2 regions of the Arthrobacter sp. 179 genome follow, and region 1 is predicted to be linked to the other one. Evidence: predicted binding sites of a transcription regulator. Region 1 holds the regulator's gene; the other holds the start of a gene.
What was found. Region 1 encodes HspR, which represses chaperone genes until heat shock. Its sites were predicted from a motif close to AAGTTGAGTCNNNNNGACTCAACTT; they were not measured.
Positions count from the first base shown of each region.

Region 2: the regulator HspR is predicted to act here: its motif matches at 1,676-1,700, upstream of clpB (ATP-dependent chaperone ClpB).

Region 1 covers NZ_JBQSYU010000028.1:858-8,802, reverse strand. The annotation lists gene dnaK (molecular chaperone DnaK) at 1-1,435, shown strand, start outside; gene ACT3UE_RS14085 (nucleotide exchange factor GrpE) at 1,451-2,086, shown strand; gene ACT3UE_RS14080 (DnaJ C-terminal domain-containing protein) at 2,169-3,146, shown strand; gene ACT3UE_RS14075 (heat shock protein transcriptional repressor HspR) at 3,207-3,653, shown strand; gene ACT3UE_RS14070 (alpha/beta hydrolase) at 3,665-4,603, shown strand; gene trmB (tRNA (guanosine(46)-N7)-methyltransferase TrmB) at 4,596-5,486, opposite strand; gene ACT3UE_RS14060 (YccF domain-containing protein) at 5,575-5,991, shown strand; gene ACT3UE_RS14055 (globin domain-containing protein) at 6,291-7,457, shown strand; gene ACT3UE_RS14050 (hypothetical protein) at 7,457-7,945, shown strand, end outside.
Region 2 covers NZ_JBQSYU010000016.1:70,386-78,330, forward strand. The annotation lists gene clpB (ATP-dependent chaperone ClpB) at 1-1,640, opposite strand, end outside; gene ACT3UE_RS10920 (TnsA-like heteromeric transposase endonuclease subunit) at 1,846-2,583, shown strand; gene ACT3UE_RS10925 (transposase) at 2,576-4,591, shown strand; gene ACT3UE_RS10930 (ATP-binding protein) at 4,588-5,652, shown strand; partial or broken gene ACT3UE_RS10935 (TniQ family protein) at 5,621-6,055, shown strand; gene ACT3UE_RS10940 (hypothetical protein) at 6,902-7,288, opposite strand.

The DNA of each region.
Region 1 (7,945 bases):
GCGCATCGTCAACGAGCCCACGGCTGCCGCACTGGCCTACGGCCTGGACAAGGGCAAGGAAGACGAGCTGATCCTCGTGTTCGACCTCGGCGGCGGCACCTTCGACGTCTCGCTGCTCGAAGTCGGCAAGGACGAAGACGACTTCTCCACCATCCAGGTGCGCTCGACCTCCGGCGACAACCGCCTCGGTGGCGACGACTGGGATCAGCGCGTCGTCGACTGGCTGCTGTCCCAGGCCAAGGCCAAGGGTGCCGACCTGTCCAAGGACAAGATCGCCCTGCAGCGTCTGAAGGAAGCGGCCGAGCAGGCCAAGAAGGAACTCTCCAGCGCCTCCAGCACCAACATCTCGCTGCAGTACCTTTCGGTCACCGCCGATGGCCCGGTCCACCTGGACGAGCACCTCTCCCGCGCCAAGTTCCAGGACCTCACCAAGGATCTGCTGGAGCGGGCCCGCAAGCCGTTCAACGACGTGATCAAGGAAGCCGGCGTCAAGGTCTCCGATATCGCGCACGTCATCCTCGTCGGCGGCTCCACCCGCATGCCGGCCGTTGCCGAGCTGGTCCAGGAACTGGCCGGCAAGGAAGCCAACAAGGGCGTCAACCCGGATGAGGTCGTCGCCGTGGGCGCCGCGCTGCAGGCCGGTGTCCTGAAGGGCGAGCGCAAGGACGTCCTGCTGATCGACGTGACCCCGCTATCGCTGGGCATCGAGACCAAGGGCGGGGTGATGACCAAGCTCATCGAGCGCAACACGGCCATCCCGACCAAGCGTTCGGAAACCTTCACCACGGCCGACGACAACCAGCCGTCCGTGTCGATCCAGGTCTTCCAGGGCGAACGCGAGTTCACCCGGGACAACAAGCCGCTGGGCACGTTCGAACTGACCGGCATCGCGCCGGCCCAGCGTGGCGTGCCGCAGGTCGAGGTCACCTTCGACATCGACGCCAACGGCATCGTGCACGTCTCCGCCAAGGACAAGGGCACCGGCACCGAGCAGTCGATGACCATCACCGGCGGTACCTCGCTGGCGAAGGAAGACATCGACCGCATGGTCCAGGAAGCCGAGGAGCACGCCGCCGAGGACAAGGTGCGCCGCGAGGCCGCCGACACCCGCAACTCCGCCGAGCAGTCCGCCTACTCCGTGGACAAGCTCATCAAGGACAACGAGGACAAGCTGCCCGAGGAGGTCAAGACCGAGGTCCAGGCCGACGTCGACGCCGTCAAGGCTGCCCTTGAGGGCCAGGACAACGACGACGAGGTCAAGGCCGCGTACGAGAAGCTCCAGGAGTCGCAGACCAAGCTCGGCGAAGCCATCTACGCCCAGGCCGAGTCCGAAGGCGCCGCCGGTGAAGCCGGGGAGTCCGAAGGCACCGAGGCGCCCGACGAGGACATCGTCGACGCCGAGGTTGTCGACGAAGAAGACGAAGAGAAGAAGTAAGGCGGTTCGAATCTGATGCCAGAACACGGCAACGAAGAAGAGCACGACGGCGACGAGCCGGTGCGCTTCACCGATAAGCGCAAGGTCGATCCCGAGACGGGCGAAGTGCGCGGCGCCGAAGGGCATGAGGAAGCGACCGCTGCAGCGGAAGGTGCCGAGTCGGAGGATGCGCTGGCCCAGGCCGAGCAGATCCTCAACGAGGCAGGCGACCAGCAGGAGCAGCCCGCGGCGGCGTCCGACGTCGAAGCGGAACTGCGTAACGACCTGCTGCGTCTGCAGGCCGAGTACGTGAACTACCGCAAGCGCGTCGAGCGCGATCGGGAATCCGTGCGCGACCTCGCCGTCCAGTCGGTGCTCGTCAGCCTGCTGCCCGTACTCGACGATCTCGACGCCGCCCGCAAGCACGGCGATCTCGAGGAAGGGCCGTTCGCGGCGGTGGCGAACAAGATCGACGCCATCCTCGCGGGCCACGGACTGACCCGGATCGAGGAAGTGGGGGTCGTCTTCGACCCGAACTTCCACGAGGCCCTGATGCAGCAACCCAGCTCCGAGGTCCCCGAGGACCACGTGGCCCAGGTCCTGCGGATCGGCTACCAGAAGGGCGAGCGCGTCATCCGTGCCGCCCAGGTGGTTGTCTCCACGGGAGAATGAACCACCCCCGGCCGCCCCACCACCGGTGGGGCGGCCGGGACCCCATTAGCTTGAGAAACAACCAGGAAACAGGAGGCGCCCGATGGCCAGTCAGGATTGGGTCAACAAGGATTTCTACGCCACCCTCGGCGTCTCCAAGGACGCCAGCGACGCCGATATCAAGAAGTCCTACCGCAAGATGGCGCGCAAATACCACCCCGACACCAATCCCGGCGATGAGGCCGCGGAAAAGAAGTTCAAGGACATCACCGAGGCCAATTCGGTGCTGTCCGACCCCGAGGAACGCGAACAGTACGACGCCATCCGGGCGATGGGATCCGGCGCCCGGTTCACCTCCGGAGGCGCCGGAGGGCCCTCCGGTGGCGGCGCGGGATTCGACGACGTCTTCGGCAACCTGTTCAACCAGGGGGGCGGGGGACGCCGCGGTGGCGGGTTCCCCGGAGGCGGCCAGGTTCCCCCCGAATTCGCGGACCTCTTTGGTGGTGGCGGATTCGGCGGCTTCCAGCAGGCCCCGCAGAAGGGCGCCGATCGGACCGCTTCGACCACGATTTCCTTCGCCGGGTCCATCCGCGGCACCAGCATCGGACTGCGCGAACCCGATGGCGACGTCATCGACGTGCGCATCCCCGCGGGCATCCGTGACGGCCAGAGTGTCAGGGTCCGGGGCAAGGGCCAGCGCAGCCCGGCAGGAAACGGGGACCTGTTGGTGAAGGTTTCGGTCAAACCGCATGCCTTCTTCGCCCGCGAGGGCAACAACATCCGGATCCACCTGCCGGTGGGCTTCTCCGAGGCCGCCCTGGGAGCCACGTTGGAGGTCCCCACGCTGACCGGGGAGACCGTGAAGATGAAGATCCCCGCCGGGACCTCATCGGGGCGGACCCTGCGGCTGAAGGGGCGCGGGGTGAAGACGTCCAAGGCCGTCGGCGATCTGCTGGTCACCGTCGAGGTCGTCGTACCGCAGAAGCTCAATGCCGAGGCGCAGGAAGCCGTCAAGGCCTTCGCCGAAGCAACCGCCGACGCGGATCCCCGCGCCGGGATCGCCACCAAGGCGGTACTCTAGCGGCGGGCCCGGGGCGCGGGAAGCACGGCGGAACCGAACACACCAGGAGGAGGCAAGCACATGGCGGTAGGCAAGGCACTGGCCATCAACGATCGTTTCATCCCGGTATTCGTGATCTCCGTCGCGGCCGAACTGGCCGATATGCACCCGCAGACACTGCGCCAGTACGACCGCATGGGATTGGTCTCGCCCTCGCGGCAGCGCGGCAAGCAGCGGCGCTATTCCAAGCATGATGTCGAATTGCTGCGGGAGGTCCAGAGCCTCTCGAAGGCGGGGGTCTCGCTGGAAGGGATCCGGCGGGTCCTGGAACTCGAGAACCAGGTTGCGGCGCTGCGTTCCCGTGTGGCGGAACTGAGTCAGGAACTGGCCGAAGCCGACCGCAGGTCCTCGGAGATGGAACGGGTCTTTGCCGCCGGAGCCGGCGGCGGTGACGTCGTCACCCTGGCCCGGGGGGAACGCCCCAGGGCCCGCAGCCAGGCCGTCGTCATCTGGCGAGCCCAGGACTAGGCGGACACCTCATGGTCCCCGGGACGCTGGCGACCGTTGCCGAGCTGATCGAGCGGGCGGAGCGCGGCTTCGAGATCACCAAGGGCCGGCGTGACGGATTCGATCAGGACCGCAAGGCGGCAGTGGACGGGGTCGCCCATGCGCTGAGGCCCACGTCCATGCACCGGCGGCTTCCCGCCAGACGGCTGCTCTTCCTGGACCTGGAAGGACCGCATCCGTTGGCGGCCGTGGTGCTCGGGGACCCCGACCATGCCACCCACCTGACCTGGCAGGTCTCCGGGGCAGGCATCCGTCCCGGAACCGCCATGTGGGGCACGGCCCGTGAAGCCGGCGAACTCCTGCTTGAACAGCGGGCCGCCGGTGCCGGAGCCCCGGCCGTCATCGCCTGGCTCGGGTATCCCGCACCGGGGATGTTCAGGGCCCTCTCGGACCGTACCGCCCGGACCTGTGCCGCGCGGCTGGCCTTCGACATCCGTCGGGTCGGGGAGCTCCTTCCCCGTACGGCCAGGATGGCGATCGAAGCACATTCCTACGGGGCGACGTTGGCCGCGTACGCGCTCGCCCGGTTGGATGCCGAACCACCCCCGGCCGGCCAGGCGGGCCCCTTGATCGACACGCTGGCCACCATTGGTTCGGCGGGAATTCCGGACCGCTTGTTGCGGGACCCGTCTGACTTGGGCATCCCATCAAGCCGCCGATACGAGGCCGTGGCGAGCCGGGACCTGCTGGCCCGATGCGGCCGGCTCCTCAGTGGGCGGACCACGGTCGCCGGGCTGCCGTTCGCCGTGGAAGGACACCCGGAATCGGGGCTGCATGCCGTCACCGGGCACAACACCTCCCGCTTCGTGCCCGGATCCGATGACCCCGAATACGGCTATCGGGACCCCGGCACGCTCTCGCTGCACAACCTGGCCCGGATCCTCATCGGGGGGACCCCTCCGTTCAGCTGACCGGCCCCCGGCGGTCCCCGTCCGCCTCCGGTTCCCGGCGGTAGGCCAGATCGAAGACCAGACGGCCCGCGGCCACGGCCTTGGCCTCGAAGCTCGTGCGCACCCGCCCCGCGTAGCGTGGGGCCCACCCCCCGAGATCGTCTGTGAAACCCGGCTCCGGGTCGTGGCCCTCCAGACCGTCGCGGCGGACCCGGCTCAGGGGGGAGTCCTCCCCGGCGCATTCGCCGGGGTGCAGGGATGTGAAATCCTTCGAGGCGTCGAGGATCGAACGCATCTGTTCGGCATACTGCGACCAATCGGTGGCCAGGCGCCAGATGCCGCCGGGGGCCAGCACACGGGCGGCCTTGGGCAGGAACGATTCCTTGATGAGCCGACGCTTGTGGTGCCGGGTCTTATGCCAGGGGTCGGAGAAGAAGATCCAGAGTTCATCCACCGAACCGGGCTCCAGCATCACATCGAGGACCTCGGGGGCGTTGGCCTGCACGGCCCGCACATTGGTCAGCCCCTTCGCGTCGATCCGGGCCATCAACTGGGCCAGGCCGGGCAGATAGACCTCCACGGCGAGGAAATCCCGTTCGGGATGGGCTTCGGCGGCTTCGGCGATGGCTTCGCCCAGCCCGGTACCGATCTCCACGGTCAGCGGGGCCCGACGGCCGAAGGCCTCCTCGGCGTCGAAGCGGAAATCCTCGTGGACCGAGGTGTCTGCATGATGGCGTGGAACCTGGATGACGTAGTCCCCGGAGAGCCGGTCCCAGGAGTCCTTGCGCTTGCCGTGCAAACGGGACCCGCGGCGGACGAAGGACACCGGATCGGTCCGGTAGAAGCGCAAATCGTCGGCGGCGCGGCCGTTGACAGGGGGCTTGGGGGCTGCGGGATCATTCATTGGGTCCACGTTAGTCGTCGCCGCGATGGACGTCATGTCAGGGTCTTCCCGGATGGCGGCGCCGGCCGCGGACGGGCACACTGGAGACATGAACGGACCCCTGAACCTGATCCTGAACATCATCTGGCTCGTCTTCGGCGGATTCTGGCTGGCCCTGGGCTACCTGGCCGCCGGGGTCGTGTGTTGCGTGCTGATCGTGACCATCCCCTTCGGGCTGGCCTCGTTCAGGATCGCCAACTATGCGCTGTGGCCCTTCGGCCGCACCATCGTGGACCGGGGCGGGCGGACCGGCTTCTTCTCCACCGTGGGCAATGTCGTGTGGATCCTCGTGGCGGGGATCTGGATCGCCATCGGGCATGTGGTCACCGCCATCCCGATGTTCGTCAGCATCATCGGCATTCCGCTGGGCATCGCCAACCTCAAACTGATCCCCGTCTCCCTGGTGCCCCTGGGCAAGGTCATCGTGCCCTCGGGGTCGCGCCTGCCGATGGGCCCGGCCGCCTGAACGGTTCCGGGTCCGGCGAACCAAGCAGCCTGCCGGGCCCGCGGATCCCGCCGCCCCGGCATGTGCCCCGAGGCCGTCGACCCGGGCCTCCAGCCGCCGGTCGGGCCGGCAGGGAAGACGATTCCTCTCGAATTGCACTCTTCCGTCCTTGACTTATGTGGCATAGTTATCGACCGTTAGTGATCGCCCCCACAATGAGAGTTGATAGCAATACATGGACCGAATAGGTCAGAGGGCCGCCGCATCGAGTCGGGAGACGACGCCGAAAGCGTCCGTGTTCCAGGACTTCGGGGGCTGCCATGAATGTTGAAATGCTCAAGAGCACCTGGGCCGATATGTCCCAGGCGGGCGACGAAGCCCCCTTGTACTTCTATTCCCATCTGTTCATCACCCATCCGGAACTGCGCGAGATGTTCCCGGTCTCCATGGCCAGCCAACGCGATAAGCTGTTCGGCGCGCTGGGGCACATCGTGAGCAATGTGGAGAAACTGGATTCCGATACCGGATTCGTCGAGGAACTGGGCCGCGATCACCGGCGATTCGCGGTGGAACCCGAACACTACTCCGCCGTTGGTTCCTCGCTGCTGGCGACCCTCAAGCAGTTCCTGGGCAGCCGATGGACCGAAAGCGTCGCGGCGGACTGGTCCGCGGCCTACGGCCAGATCGCGAAGATCATGGTCGTGGCCGCCGAGGACGCCGCCGAGGATTCACCCCCATGGTGGGATGCCGAGGTGGTCTCCGTTGACCGGCGCAGCATCGACGTGACGGTGATCCAGCTGCGGACCACCCCGGCCATGGACTACCTGCCGGGCCAATCCATGGCCATGGAACTGGGGCGGCTGCCCCGATTATGGCGTTACGTGACCCCCGCCAACCAGCCGCAGCCGGACGGCCTGGTGGAACTGCATATCCAGTTGGTGCCCGGCGGGCAGTTCAGTAGCACCGCGGTACGCAAGATCCGTCCCGGGGACACGGCCCGGCTCGGAGCCCCGATGGGCGACCAGCTCACCCGTCCCCGGAACGGGAAGGACCTTCTCCTGGTGGCCGGCGGCACGGGGCTGGCGCCTCTGGCGGCGGTCCTGGACCAGGTCGGCACCCAGTGGACGACCGAAGGAACCGGGCCGCGGGTTGACCTGTTCCATGGGGCCCGCCTGCCGTGGAACCTCTACGACCACGAGAAGCTCACCCGCCTGGCGGAACAGCCCTGGTTCACCTACCGACCGGTCGTCTCGGACGATCCGACCTTCCACGGGCTGCGTGGACTGGTGGGTTCCGCGGCGGCCGCCGAAGGCTCGTGGGCCGGCCGGACGGCCCTGGTCTGCGGGTCCCCGCCCATGGTCGGGCATGCCGTGGCCCAACTGGGGACCGCCGGACTTGCTCCGGATGATCTCCGCTTCGAGACGTTCGCAACCCTAGATGAGAGTTCCTCGGCCATCGGCCAGAGTGACGAAGAAGGATCACGATAATGCCCTATGCCAATGACACCCGATCAGCCCGCGCCCTGACACCGGAGGCCGTCCGTGACGCCATGTTCCCGGCCGTGGAGGTCGGCGGGCTCGACCCCGTGGCCATCAATCTGTTCCTGGCCGATGCCTCCGTCCAGATGGCTTCGGACCGCGAGGAGATCCGGACGCTGCGACGACGCGCTGAAGAGGATCGGGGCTCCGGCCTTGATGTCAGTGCCGAAACCGTGAACCTGCTCAGTCGGGCGCAGGTCATCGCCGATAAGCACGTCAGCGAGGCCGAGCAATATGCCCATGACCTCATCGACGGGGCCCGAAAGCAATATTCGGAAATCCTGCAGAAGGCCGAAGACAATGCGGGTAGCGCCGGTTCCGCCGCCGCCCCGGCCGTCCCCGGATACGGGGAGCCGGTCCCGGAGATCGAGTATGTCCGCACCTACACCCGGGTGGCCCAGGTCCAGTTGCGCTCCGTGATCGACGCCCTGGCCGAA
Region 2 (7,945 bases), on a different contig from region 1:
GTCCAGGCCGAGATCACTTCGGCGATGTCATCGGCGGTGACTTCATCGGAGACCATCGTCTCCTCGTGGGCGCCTTCGGCCTCTTCGGCCTGGGCGGCGTCGAGCTGCCGCTGCAATTCGGGGATCTCACCGTAGAGCAGGCGCGATGCCTTCTCCAGGTCCCCCTCCCGTTGCATCCGCTCGGCCCGTGAGCGCAGCTCGTCGAGCTGGACCTTCAGATCGCCGACACGGTTCAGGCCTGCCTTTTCGGCGTCCCACCGGGCGTTCAGGGCATCGAGCCGTTCGCGCCGGTCGGCCATATCCGCACGCAGTGCCTCGAGGCGTTCCCGCGAGGCGGGGTCGTTTTCGCCCTTGAGGGCCAACTCCTCCATCGTCATCCGGTCCACCACGCGGCGCAGCTCGTCGATCTCCTCGGGAGCCGAATCGATTTCCATGCGGAGCCGGGAGGCGGCCTCGTCAACCAGATCGATGGCCTTGTCCGGCAGCTGGCGACCGGAGATGTAACGGTTGGACAGGGTGGCCGCGGCCACCACCGCCGAGTCGGCGATCTCTACCTTATGGTGTGCCTCGTAGCGTTCCTTGAGACCGCGCAGGATGCCGATCGTGTCGTCAACGCTGGGTTCGCCGACATAGACCTGCGCAAAACGGCGTTCCAGGGCAGGGTCCTTCTCGATGTTCTGCCGGTATTCGTCCAGGGTGGTGGCCCCGATCAGCCGCAGTTCGCCGCGGGCCAGCATCGGCTTGAGCATGTTGCCGGCATCCATGGCGCCCTCGGAGGCCCCGGCACCGACCACGGTGTGGATTTCGTCGATGAACGTGACGATCTGTCCGTCCGAATCCCGGATCTCCTCCAGGACCGCCTTGAGGCGTTCCTCGAATTCGCCCCGGTATTTGGCGCCCGCAACCATCGATCCGAGGTCCAGGGCAATCAGCGTCTTGCCGCGCAATGATTCGGGGACGTCGCCGGCGATCATCCGCTGGGCCAGCCCTTCGACCACTGCGGTTTTGCCGACGCCCGGATCACCGATGAGCACCGGGTTGTTCTTCGTCCGGCGGGAGAGCACCTGGACGAGCCGGCGGATCTCGGCATCACGTCCGATCACCGGGTCGAGTTTGCCCGAACGGGCGATGGCCGTCAGGTCGGTACCGAACTTCTCCAGGGCCTCGAAGGTGCTTTCGGGGTCTTCGGTATCGCGCGGATGATCCCCGCGCAGCCCCTCGACCGCGGCCTTCAGTGCCTGTTCGGAGGCCCCTGCGGATCGCAGGATCTCCCCCGTCCTCCCGGCGTCGGCCGCCAACCCCAGCAGCAGGTGCTCCGCCGATACCCGGCCGAAGCCCAAATCGGAGGCGGCCTTCGTTGCGGCGTTGATGACCTGCAGGAACGACCGTGAGTACTGGGCCTGGGCGACGGTGCTGCCCGAGGAAGCCGGCAGGTCACGAATCGCCCCGCTGGCGGCGACGGAGACCTGGTCCGGGTCGACCGCGGCCTTCTTCAGCAATTCGACGGCCAACGATCCGCGGTCGTCCATCAGCGCCTTGAGCAGATGCGCCGGTTCGACCTGCGCGTTGCCCGCGGTGGAGGCGTTCATGCCGGCAGCCGAGAGGGCTTCCTGGCTCTTGGTGGTGAATTTGGCGTCCATGTGGATCCTTTCCTGGGAGGTCCATCCTCGTTTCAAACTTGAGTCTACCTGACTCAACTCTATTTGGGGATGGGTTATTCCCGGGGCGAAGACCCGGAACCGGGAGTGCTGTAGGATCCTGCTCAAAATGAGAATTTCCTATTGTCATGAGAATTTTTTGAGAATTAATCCGGACTAAACAAGAAAGATGTGACATACTTCATAAATGGAGGAACTCGCTACCGAGGTCCGGTTCCGCCGCACAGGCTCCGAAGATCTCGAAGTGACGAAACTCGCGCTGGTCGATGCTCATGAAGTGATCAGCGGCGATCCCATCCGTCTACCGCCCTCGCATAAGGGCCAACGAAATTTCCCCGGCTTGTTCTGGCTGGCCAAGACACAAAGAACAGTCGTTTACGAAAGCCTCCTTGAACGCGACCGCCTTTGGGCGGCTGATTTCGACCCGAACATCACAGCCGTCGCAACGCAACCACTCCAATTGCAGGGAAAAGACGGCGCCCACCTGCGCCGGCACATCCCCGACATGCTCTTCAGCCACCGCGACGGCAATTTCACCCTTGTTGACGTGAAGCCCGCGGACAAGCTTGCCAACCAGAAGGTGCAGGAGCAGTTCGCATGGACCGGGCGCTTATGCCACGCGAAAGGGTGGACCTACGAGGTCTGGTCCGGCGGGGAACCGGCCTTCATGCGCAACCTGCGCTTCATCGCCGTCGGACGGCGGGCCCGCTTCCTGTACCCGGCGCTATTGGACGAATTGGAACCTCTCGGGCTGCCTGGAATGACGTTGGACCAGCTCGAACAGGCAGCTACCGAACTGGCGGATCCGAAGATGCTGCGGATGGCAGTGATGGCCATGCTCTGGTCCGGCAGGTGGCACGTCGATATGAACGTTCCCCTGTCTAGCCGGACAGTCCTTCTGGAAGCAGGGACGTCCCATGGATGAGGTATTGGACCTGAACGTAGGGAACTTCGTTTGGTTGGATGGCCAGCGGTGGAAAGTCACCGAATTCCAGGCAGACACCGTCCTGCTGTCATCTGGTGCGACGATGCGCCGGACCACCATCAATTCCCTCGTGGGGCGAGCAAGCAACATCGATCCACTCCCCCGCGATAAGGCGTCCGAACGAGACGGATTCAAGACCACAGACCGTGCCTTGTTGGACTCTCTCTCCAAGTCGCAGCTCGAAACCATAGCCAAGCGGGCCGAAGTCCTCGACGGCCTGTTCAAGGCAGGAATCGGCGACAAGCGGACCAAAGAACGCCACGAGATCGCGGCACAAACCCTGGGTGTCGGCGTCAGCACCATCTATCGACTGAAGAAGCAGTACAAGGACCGAGGCCTGGCCGGGCTAGTCGACACGAGGCTCGCACGGGAATCCCGGGACCTGTTGGACCCGGGATGGGAAGCGATCTGCCAAGAGGTCCTGGCCTCGTACCGGGATGCATCGAACCCCACCATCGGAACAGTCATCTCAAAAACGAATCGTGCCTTCGCTGCAAGCTTTCCCGACCAGAAGCCGCCGTCCAGGTCCGTCGCGTATATCCGGGTGAAGCAGCTCGACAAGGGCCGGTACACGTTTGGTGCCGCGAAACAGCGCCGGTCAGTCGCCGGCCGCCCGGACGGTCCCTACGGGCGGCTGCAAGCTGACCGGCCCGGGCAGTTCATCGTCATGGACACCAACAGCCTGGACGTCTTTGCGATGGAACCCGTTTCCTGCCGCTGGGTCAACGTGGAACTCACCGTGGCAATGGATGTTCATTCCAGGGCGGTAACTGGGGTCACGCTGCGGCCCGTCGCCGCCCAATCGGTCGACGTCGCCTCCGTTCTTCACCAGACCGTCACACCGCAGAAGTGGGGTCCAGCCAAAAATGCGCCCACAGGGCCCTATATCGGGATACCGGAGCAGGTTAGCGCGGAGGAAGGGAGCAAGGCCAGTCACGAGCTCCTTCCGGACAGCATCATCGTGGACCATGGCAAGGCATACCTCTCACGTCACGTGCTCGCTGTCTGCGACCGGCTGGGAATCAATGTGCAACCTGCTCGCCCGATCCAACCCACGGACAAGGCCATGATCGAGAGGTTTTTCCGCACCCTCCGGCAATCGCTCCTCGAACACCTGCCCGCCTACAAGGGACCGGATGTCTTCTCGCGGGGCAAGGACGTGGAGAAGTCGGCCTTCTTCTTCGTTTCCGAGCTCGAGCAGATAATCCGCGAATGGGTGGGCATTTACCACGAAACCCCCCACGATAGTTTGCGGGACCCCCACATGCCCGACATCATGCTCACCCCAAACCAGATGTTCGAACGCGGCATTAGCCAATCAGGTGTCCTTCGCCTTCCCGCGAACGACGACGTGGTCATGGAATTCCTTGCAGTGGAGTGGCGACAGATTCATCACTATGGGGTCGAAGTCAACGGTAGACGGTACGACGGGGCAGGCATTTCGCCGTACCGTGGCCAAAAATCTGCGTACACCGGAAAGTTTCCCGGAAAATGGCCAATCTACGTCGACAGGGACGACGTCAGGTGGGTCCACTTTAAGGACCCCGCAGACGGGACGTGGCATAAGCTCGAATGGGAACACGCACACTTCCTGGATACCCCCTTCAGCGCCGAAGCAGCCGACTACACGAGGCGCCTCAGCATCAGCGAAAACAGGTTCCACGACCCGCAATCCGCCGTTATTGCGCTGTTGGAGGACTGGCACGAGAACAAGGTCACCGACCGACGCGCCAGAAACATCGCCAAAAGGGTCAGCGCAACACGAGCGCACCCAGACGAGAGCAGCGACGGGGACACCGATCCACGTGATCTTGCATCCACCCCAGGAATCATCGACATGCTCACCCGCGCCAAAACCAAGAACGCCACCGGCACCCGCGACGACCTGGACGTCTTCGAAAACGACACCGGGCCCGAAAACGAAGGATTCGAGGTCTTCGACGAATGAGCAACCCCTACGCCGACTGGCTCAGGCAACACGGAACAAAGCACTTCAACCTGGGCACCAAGGCCGGGTGGATCGACTTCGTTAACACCGGGATCCGGCCGGACTTCCGGACCCTGACCATGGACGAAATGCGCGGACTCGACCCCGAAACGCTAGAAGACTACAACCAGGCCAGAAACGTCTGGAACTCGAACCCCGCCACAGTCAAAACCCCGCAGCTGAAGAACGCCCACGACCTCATCGATCAAGTTATGGCCTCATCCCACCGGGACGGCAGTAGCGTCCGCGGAGCCGTCGCACTCGATGCCCTCCCCGGCTTGGGGAAAACCACCATCGCCAGCAGCTACGCCCGCCACTTCGACCAACAACAACGCCGACGGTACGGACACACAACCGCCGATGGAAACCCCCGGCTACCCGTAGCGTTCATCCCGCTCTCCGCTGGGATGACCCTGAAACAGCTGAACCAGAAAATCCTTCGCTTCTATGACCACCCGGCCGCCACCCGAACATCAAAGGCAGAACTCGGCACCCTGGCAATGGACTGCATCCACAGCACTGAAACGCGCCTTATCGTCCTGGACGACCTGCACTTCATCAACTTCAACCACCGCACCGGCGTGGAAGTCAGCAACCACCTCAAATGGTTGGCCAATGAATCTGCTGCCACGTTCATCCACGTGGGAGTCGGCCTCTCCCGCAAGAAATTCTTCGACGAAGGACTCGGCGGGGACCCGTCACTGTCGCAGACTTCCCGCCGAACCACTTCCTGCCCGGTAGCCCCGTTCACTCTTTCCACGGAATCCGGGAATCGGGCATGGCAACGCCTACTCTCATCTTTCGAATCCCACTTGAAGCTAGCCAACAATACCGAGGGAACCCTGACCGGCCTCGGGGACTACCTCTTCGAACGCACCCAAGGCCACATCGCCTCCGTAACGAACCTGATGGACAGGGCCTGCGCGGCAGCCATCACAACCGGCACCGAAACGATCACCTACGACATAGTCAAGAAGGTGGTCATCGACAATGCTGCCGAAACCGCTTCCTCAAGGAGATGAATCAGCACTCCCACGTAGGCGGCGCCTCGACGAACTCATACCTGTTGAGCACCGCACCCGTTGGCCCATCCACGTCCCGCCGATGCCCAAGGAACCCATCCACAGTTGGGCCGCCCGCGCCAGTCACCGGTATGGGCTCACGCCACGCCAATTCCTTACTGCCCTCGGTATCCCCAACGAGCAGACTTCCGCCCGTCTCCTGGCGCACGTGCCGGAACACTTAGCCAAGATTACGGCAGCTTTGGGAAGGATACCCACCGGCTACCAGTTCCAGGACAACCGGTCCGTCGCCAAACCCTACATATCCGACGCACCTTCACAATACTGTCCTCGTTGCCTCGCTGAAACAGGCGCTTGGAGTACAGACTGGCAAACCGAATGGGCCCTCACCTGCCCCACACACCAAATCCTGCTCAACATCTCCTGCCCCGCCTGCGATTCCAGCCAATGGACCCCGTCCAGTTGGCTCAGCCGCACCGCGCTCCCCCACCGCTGCACCGAACGCACCCCCACAACACCGTCCACTACAGGGCGCAGCTCCGTTCGAGAATGGTGCAATCAAGACCTCCGCGAAGCCTCCACACGGCCGGCCCCACCCGAACTCATCGAAGCCCAACAAACCCTCCACCAAGCACTCCGAGACCAAGCCGCGACCCCGGATGCCCTCCACCCCTTCGGTCCCTGGGAGTTCGTCACCGCCCACCAGAAAGCCCACGCCTTCAAAAAGCTCATCAGCTACACCGCCACACAACCCCCCGGACTCGGCGGACAAGTAGCCACCCTCCTTGAAGCCTGGAACGCTTACACCGAACTCTCTTCCACCCCCGGAACGGGCCCCAACCTCAAACGGCTCCTAGACGATCCATCAAAGACCGGCCTCCTAGGCCCACCCAGAACCGCACAAGCATCCGCGCTCGGCCCCATCCTGACTGCAGTCGGCCTAAGACAGCACGGCCACCTTTCCGCGAACAAGCAACTCGCATTCCGAACCGGCAGAAGCTGGCCGGCGCACCCCGCCGACTGGTCAACCAACTCGTCCCATCCGACGCAAAACGCTGAACAATTACTCCTCCCCGAGCACCAGACAAAACCCATATCGCCCCCCGCCGAATGGATCCCCCAAGTCCTCTGGCCCGGATTCAACACCAAAACCCCCACTGACGACCCCGGGGAACGCGCAACCCAGTCAATGCTCCTCCTCCACCTCGGAAGAGCATCCCGTTGGAGCCACCTCGCCCTCGAACTCGGCCTACCCCGCCAACTCCAACACCAAGCCCGAACACACGTACAACACCTCGCAGCAACTAAATGGGCCGAACAGATAGCCTGCCTCGAACACCAATTCAACCGACTCCTCGACTCTCCACCACCCATCAACTACAGGATCCGCCGCGTCGTCGCCCACGACCCGGCCGACCTCCAAAGGGCCTTGCACCAGGCCACCAGAACCAATCCAGGCCCCGACCTGATCCGACACTTCTGGGAAGCCTTCACCGGCGGCGACATCTCCTTGGCACCACCACCACTCGGAATGGACCCCACATCCAGCCAATACGCCATATTCAAGACACAGCGGCCCACCGCACGCACCGAACACGAGAGCGACTTCACCAAAGCGTTGGGATTCCTCCAACACGAATACGGGATGGCCCCGGGAGAACCCCTGGTCTGGTCCCCACCCCCATGAAAGGGACACTCCAAACGGGCAACTCGAGCACCATTGCCCGCGGAGGCCCACCTCGGCAACATCTTCTGGTGGTCAGTTACATGGAGATCAGAACTCGTGCCCCGGTGGCCGGCGCACGACACAACCCACCCGATCTCCGACGTCACCGACGTGCTGCGACGGGACGGATGGGCCTACGAACCGTTGAGCTACACGACCACACGCCACCAACTCCTCGCCGCCCTATCTCACACATGCGGTCCCCTCACAGAGTTCGAAGACCTCACACGTACAGTCCCGCAAAGCAACCTAAACACCCAGTGGCAGCTCCTTCCCGATGAGCACTGGACCGAGGCGTACGAACGGCTGGCCGGAGGCCCGCAAGGGCCGCTCCGCTCCTGATAGACCTCCATGAAGGGGCGCGCCTTGTGAATAAGCAAAATTCCGACGCTAGCCCGGTATCTCAACAAGAGAGTCCACGCCCTTGTGTGCCATCTCTACGGAAGCTGATTCCAGCTTCCACGGCAGAAATCCTCCGGGCTCAAGTCCGCAAGTGGCCCGTTCATCGGACGAATCACCGGACAGGGTAAAAGGGATGATGATGGCCGCCGCTTCTCATGTGTGCTG